One region of the Bacillus sp. YH3-2-B2 genome, then DNA from elsewhere that is predicted to be linked to it. Evidence: riboswitches for the same ligand, from Rfam matches in the RefSeq annotation. Region 1 holds a riboswitch; each other region holds the start of a gene.
What was found. A riboswitch is a leader RNA that binds a small molecule or an ion and turns the genes downstream of it on or off. The one in region 1 is predicted to bind S-adenosylmethionine.

Region 1 (2,267 bases):
ATCCGGAAACGGAAGTAGCCGTGCTGTTCGGAGGCAAGGCGGGACTTGTTGAGCTTCCGCAATGTCTTTTAAACCCGGGAGATACCATTCTGGTGCCTGATCCCGGATATCCTGATTACTGGTCGGGCGTCGCCCTTGCGAAAGCGAAAATGGAAATGATGCCGCTGACGGAAGAAAGAGGGTTTCTCCCTGATTACAGCGTAATTCCTGAAAAGGTGCGGAGCGAGGCGAAGCTGCTGTATCTCAATTATCCGAATAATCCGACCGGTGCTGTGGCGACAGAGGCGTTTTTTGAGGAGACGGTCGGTTTTGCGGAACAAAACGGCATTTGTGTCGTTCATGATTTCGCGTACGGAGCCGTCGGTTTTGACGGGCATAAACCGCTGAGCTTTTTGCAGACGGAAGGCGCAAAGGAGACGGGAATCGAAATCTATACCTTGTCCAAAACGTATAATATGGCGGGCTGGCGGGTCGGATTTGCCGTCGGAAACGCTTCTGTTATCGAAGCGATCAACCTTTATCAGGATCATATGTTTGTCAGCCTGTTTCCCGCGGCGCAGCAGGCGGCCGCAGCCGCTCTTTTAGCGGATCAGGCATGCGTCGCAGCGCAAAATGACAGATATGAATCGAGACGCAATGCATGGATTGAAGCCTGCCGCGGTATCGGCTGGGATGTGACGGCTCCGGCGGGCTCCTTTTTTGCATGGCTCCCTGTGCCCGACGGTTATACGTCACAGTCGTTTTCAGATCTGCTGCTCGAGAAAGCGGATGTCGCCGTCGCTGCCGGAAACGGGTTCGGAAAATGGGGGGAAGGCTATATAAGAGTCGGTCTTCTGACAAGTGAAGAAAGACTTAAAGAAGCTGCGGAACGGATCGGGAAACTGAATCTTTTCACCTGAAAAAGCATTGACATATCAGGATAACAATGCGATAATTCAAAATACTTTATAAAATCATTATTCTTATCAAGAGCAGGCAGAGGGACGAGCCCGATGAAGCCCGGCAACCGACTGATAAAGCACGGTGCTAATTCTTGCAGCAGGAGCTGAGAGATAAGATTCGGACATAACACGAAGCCTCTTTCTGCTCATACGGAAGAGGTTTTTTTATGTTTTGTGAAAGAAAGAGAGGCGTTCACGCATGAGCGAAGTATTGGCAACATATCTTCTGACAGACACAACGGACAGTGAAAAGCGGGCGGAACAGATTGCGGCGGGGCTGACGGTAGGCTCCTGGACTGACCTGCCCCTGGTGAAGCAGGAACAGCTCAGAAAACATAAAGGCCGGGTCGTAAAAGTTGAGGAGAAAGAAGGAACCTCAGAAAACGAAACACAATCCGTCATCACCATCGCCTATCCTGAGGCGAACTTTTCAAGAGATATTCCGGCCGTCCTGACGACGGTATTCGGAAAGCTGTCACTGGACGGAAAAATAAAATTGACTGATCTTGAATTTTCCGAAGGGTTTAAACGCTCCCTTCCCGGGCCGAAATTCGGTATATACGGCATCCGCAAACTGCTGGGCGAATTTGAAAGACCGCTTCTGATGAGCATATTTAAAGGCGTGATCGGACGGGATCTCGCCGACATTAAAGAGCAGCTCAGACAGTTGGCGCTCGGCGGCGTGGATCTGATTAAAGATGACGAAATTTTCTTTGAAAATGAACTGGCTCCGTTTGAAACCCGCATTATCGCAGGAAAACAAGTCCTGAAGGAAACCCGGGAGGAGACGGGGCATAAAACGCTGTATGCCGTAAACCTTACGGGAAGGACCGCTGAACTGCGGGATAAAGCGAGGCGCGCGGCAGAACTCGGGGCGGACGCGCTTTTATTGAATGTGTTCGCTTACGGTTTAGATGTGATGCAGAGCCTTGCCGAAGACAGGGAAATCCCGCTTCCGATCATGGCGCATCCGGCAGTCAGCGGCGCGTTCACATCATCTCCCGTTTACGGCTTGTCGCATGCGCTTTTGCTCGGCAAGCTGAACCGCTATTGCGGCGCTGATTTCAGCTTATTTCCGTCACCTTACGGATCCGTTGCTCTTCCGAAGGAGTCCGCGCTTGCAATCCATGATGAATGTGTAAAAGACGATGTCTTTCATCCGTCGTTTGCCGTCCCGTCAGCAGGCATTCACCCCGGTATGGTGCCATTGTTGATGCGCGATTTCGGCATCGATCACATCATCAATGCCGGCGGTGGCATTCACGGCCATCCGAAAGGAGCCGAGGGCGGCGGAAAAGCGTTCCGCGCCATCATTGATGCGGTGCT
Region 2 (2,267 bases), on a different contig from region 1:
CCCTGTGCCGGAAAGGCCGAAAAACAGGGCGACATCACCTTTTTCACCGACGTTGGCTGAACAGTGCATCGGCAGTATATCCTGCTGCGGAAGCAGGAAGTTCATAATGGAAAATATTGATTTTTTCATTTCTCCGGCGTATTCGGTGCCGCCGATTAAAATGACGCGCTTTTCGAAAGAGACAATGATAAATGTTTCCGAATGCGTGCCGTCCGTCTCCGGGTCTGCTTTAAAATGCGGAGCTGAGAGAATGGTGAAAGGCTGCGCTTGCGGGTCTCTTTCATCCGTTTCCGGTCTGATAAACAGCTGGCGCGCGAATAAATTGTGCCACGCAAATTCATTTACGACCGTAATCGGCAGTCTGTATTTTTCATCCGCTCCCGCGAATCCTTCAAACACAAACAGTTCATCCCGCTGTTTTAAGTAGCTGACGACTTTGGCGTACAGCTTTTCAAACGCCTCTTCAGAAATGGGCTGATTCACCGCGCCCCAATCAATTTGATTTTCTGTGCTTTGTTCACGGACGATAAATTTATCTTTAGGTGACCGGCCTGTATATGCGCCGGTGGTGGCGCGTACGGCGCCCGTTGATGTCAGCGTTCCTTCATTTCGGCTGATTACTTTTTCGGTAAGTTTTGGAGCCGATAAATTATGATGCACATTCGGACTTGCAAGTAATGCTTGAAGATCTGCGGTTAAATCAACTAATTTCATAAAAACCTTCCTTTGCCGGTTTATTTGTATTTCGCTGAATGTGGAATTAGTATAACATATATCTGAAAATAGTCTATACTATTTGCGGTTTTTTGTTTGTGTTTTTCCATTGCTTCCCGAAATAAAGGCGCGCAATCGCTTTAATTCATATTGACACTTTCCGCCCTTTTACGATAAGATATTTCATTGAGCGGATACTCTTATCCCGAGCTGGCGGAGGGACAGGCCCGATGAAGCCCAGCAACCGGTTTCTCTGTAAAAAAGCAGGTGAAAACACTGTGGGAAACCAAGGTGCTAACCTGATGCAAGGTTTAATATTTTCCTTGAGCGATAAGAGTGAAAGGCACACAGACCAAACCCTTTCCTCGAGTGGAAAAGGTTTTTTTATTTCATAAAATATGCCAATTAACATTCTCTGATATAGTATGACATTGTATTAAGAGGGAGCGAGTTCCGTATCATATGAGAAGGTCTTGCAAAAGATCTTTTTTCAGGAGGAAAAGTGAATGAGTAAAAACCGTCGACTATTTACATCTGAATCTGTTACTGAGGGTCATCCGGACAAAATCTGTGACCAAATTTCTGACAGTATCTTAGATGAGATTTTAAAAAATGACCCGAACGCGCGCGTGGCCTGCGAAACATCTGTAACGACAGGACTTGTGCTGGTAAGCGGAGAGATTACTACATCAACATACGTTGACATTCCGAAAACAGTCCGTGAAACGATTAAAGAAATCGGCTACACACGCGCCAAATACGGATTTGATGCGGAGACTTGCGCTGTTTTAACATCAATTGATGAACAGTCTGCGGATATCGCAATGGGTGTCGATCAGGCTCTTGAAGCGCGTGAAGGCACAATGAGCGATGCTGAAATCGAAGCAATCGGAGCGGGAGACCAAGGCCTGATGTTCGGTTATGCGTGTAACGAAACGAAAGAGCTTATGCCGCTTCCGATCTCTTTGGCGCATAAATTAGCCCGCCGTTTGAGCGAAGTCCGCAAAGAAGACATTCTTCCGTACCTTCGCCCTGACGGCAAAACGCAAGTTACCGTTGAATATGATGAAAACAACAAGCCGGTCCGCATCGACGCGATCGTCATTTCAACTCAGCACCACCCGGAAATTACGCTTGAGCAGATTCAGCGCAATCTGAAAGAGCATGTCATTAACCCTGTTGTGCCTGAGGAACTGATCGATGAAGAAACAAAATACTTCATCAACCCTACGGGACGTTTCGTAATCGGCGGACCTCAAGGTGATGCGGGTCTTACCGGCCGTAAAATCATCGTTGACACATACGGCGGATATGCACGTCACGGCGGCGGCGCATTCTCCGGTAAGGATGCGACGAAGGTAGACCGTTCTGCGGCATACGCTGCGAGATACGTAGCGAAAAACATCGTGGCAGCAGGTCTTGCTGATTCTTGTGAAGTGCAGCTTGCATACGCGATCGGCGTGGCACAGCCTGTTTCTATTTCCATCAATACATTTGATACAGGAAAAGCTTCTGAAGAAAAACTGATCGAAGTCGTACGGAATAACTTCGAC
Region 3 (2,267 bases), 150 kb from region 1:
GCTGTTTGAGCTCTTCGTTCGGCGCGGTGAAATCAAGCACCTGGCCGTCCGTCGTGTGGACGGCGGTTTCTTTTTCTCCGATTTGATGATAAACGGAAATCTGTTTGAGATCCTCCGACTGCCGGACGGCATCCAGCACGTGCCCGTCAACATACGGAGACTGCATGATGACGTTTCCAAACATGTTCGGATAGTCAATCGCCGTCATGAGCGAGACGGTTCCGCCGAGGGAATCCCCGATCATGGTGCGGCCGTATCCGACTTGATAAGTCGGGTATTCTTTGTCGATAAAAGGAACGAGCTCATTTGCGATAAACCGTTTATATGAGGCGAACTTAGAGCCTTCGGGATGGTATGTGTTTCTTCGCTCCCGCACATTTTTATATGGGACGCCGATAATGATGCAGCGGTCAATTTCCCCTTTTGACATAAGCTCTTCCGCCTGACGCCCGATTCTCCCTAATCTGAAATAATCATGGCCGTCCTGAGCGATGACCGTATGATATTTATACAGGGGGGAGAAGGTGGCGGGCAGATAGACCAAAACGGTCATTTCCTCTTCAAGCTCATGGGAGAAAAGTGTTTTCTCATGAATGATTCCGTTTTTTGATGCCACTTCGCATTCCTCCAGGCCGCGTCTTGTCTTGATGGTTTTTTCCTATTGTACCATGAATTATTAGAAATTTCTTTCTTCAGATGCACTTCTTGCGAGAGTTCAGATAAATAAAAAGTTGTTGAAATCCATTTTATAGTGCGTTAATATAGAACAATCAGAAAATACAAAACAATATTCTTATCACGAGAGGTGGAGGGACTGGCCCTTTGAAACCTCAGCAACCGGTTTGCTTTGCCGCGGGAAGGCAAAGTGCCAAGGTGCTAAATCCAGCAAGCGATTCACATGCTTGGAAGATAAGAGGAAGAGAAAAGCTCCTTCTTCTTATGAAGAGGGGGCTTTTTTATTTTTGAAAAAGGATGGTGCTTACTGATGACGCAGCATGTTGAAACAAAATTAGCCCAAATTGGAAATAGAAGCGAAGAAGCAACGGGAACGGTCAGTCCGCCGATTTATCTGTCCACCGCTTACCGCCATAGAGGAATAGGAGAATCTACAGGTTTTGATTACGTGCGCACGAAAAACCCGACACGCCAGCTCGTCGAAGACGCCATCGCCGTGTTGGAAAACGGTGCGAGAGGATTTGCTTTCAGCTCGGGAATGGCAGCCATTCAAACCATTATGGCTTTATTTAAAAGCGGGGATGAATTGATTGTATCCTCCGATTTATACGGAGGCACGTACCGTTTGTTTGAAAACGAATGGAGAAAATACGGCTTAAGCTTTATTTATGATGATTTCAGCGATGAAGACTGTTTACGCTCCAAAATAACGGAAAACACGAAAGCGGTATTTGTTGAAACGCCGACAAACCCGTTAATGCAGGAGGCGGACATTGAAAAAATCGCCCGGATTACGAAAGAAGCCGGCCTGCTTTTAATTGTGGATAATACGTTTTATACTCCGGTGCTCCAGCGCCCGCTTGAACTGGGAGCGGACATCGTCATTCACAGCGCCACAAAATATTTAGCGGGGCACAATGACCTCCTTGCCGGTCTGGCTGTCGTTAAGGATGAAGAGCTCGGCGACATCATGTTTAATCACCAAAATGCGATCGGCGCCGTTCTCCCGCCGTTTGATTCGTGGCTTTTAATGAGAGGGATGAAAACACTCGGACTCAGAATGCGCCGTCATGAAGAAAACGCCCGTGAACTTGCAGAATTTTTAGAACAGGAAGAGGAAATCGCCGACGTGTTATATCCCGGAAAAGGCGGGATGCTGTCTTTCCGGCTGCAAAAAGAGGAATGGGTCAATCCGTTTTTAAAGGCGCTGAAAACGATCTGTTTCGCAGAAAGTCTCGGCGGGGTGGAAAGCTTTATTACATACCCCGCGACACAGACGCACATGGACATTCCGGAAGATATCCGTATCGCAAACGGCGTCTGCAACCGCCTGCTGCGTTTTTCAGTGGGCATTGAACATGCAGAAGATTTGAAGCGGGATGTAAAGCAGGCATTACAGCAAGTAAAAGAGGGGGCCGTGTCATATGAGTAATCACAATTGGACGCTGGAAACCCAGCTCGTGCACAATCCATTTAAAACAGACGGAGCCACCGGAGCCGTCAGCGTGCCGATCCAGCATGCTTCGACATTCCATCAGTCTTCATTTGAAGAATTCGGGACATATGATTACAGCCGCTCCGGCACACCGACA

Region 2: another riboswitch for S-adenosylmethionine. It lies ahead of metK (methionine adenosyltransferase); the one in region 1 lies ahead of mtnW (2,3-diketo-5-methylthiopentyl-1-phosphate enolase).
Region 3: another riboswitch for S-adenosylmethionine. It lies ahead of ACWJJX_RS01610 (methionine biosynthesis PLP-dependent protein); the one in region 1 lies ahead of mtnW (2,3-diketo-5-methylthiopentyl-1-phosphate enolase).

What each region holds. Positions count from the first base shown of each region.
Region 1 covers NZ_JBSJQE010000001.1:435,287-437,553, forward strand. Annotated here, with positions in the region: gene ACWJJX_RS02405 (aminotransferase class I/II-fold pyridoxal phosphate-dependent enzyme) at 1-899, shown strand, start outside; SAM riboswitch class I at 960-1,059, shown strand; gene mtnW (2,3-diketo-5-methylthiopentyl-1-phosphate enolase) at 1,141-2,267, shown strand, end outside.
Region 2 covers NZ_JBSJQE010000008.1:23,345-25,611, forward strand. Annotated here, with positions in the region: gene pckA (phosphoenolpyruvate carboxykinase (ATP)) at 1-714, opposite strand, end outside; SAM riboswitch class I at 912-1,051, shown strand; gene metK (methionine adenosyltransferase) at 1,221-2,267, shown strand, end outside.
Region 3 covers NZ_JBSJQE010000001.1:286,453-288,719, forward strand. Annotated here, with positions in the region: gene ACWJJX_RS01605 (esterase family protein) at 1-616, opposite strand, end outside; SAM riboswitch class I at 791-916, shown strand; gene ACWJJX_RS01610 (methionine biosynthesis PLP-dependent protein) at 986-2,107, shown strand; gene metC (cystathionine beta-lyase) at 2,100-2,267, shown strand, end outside.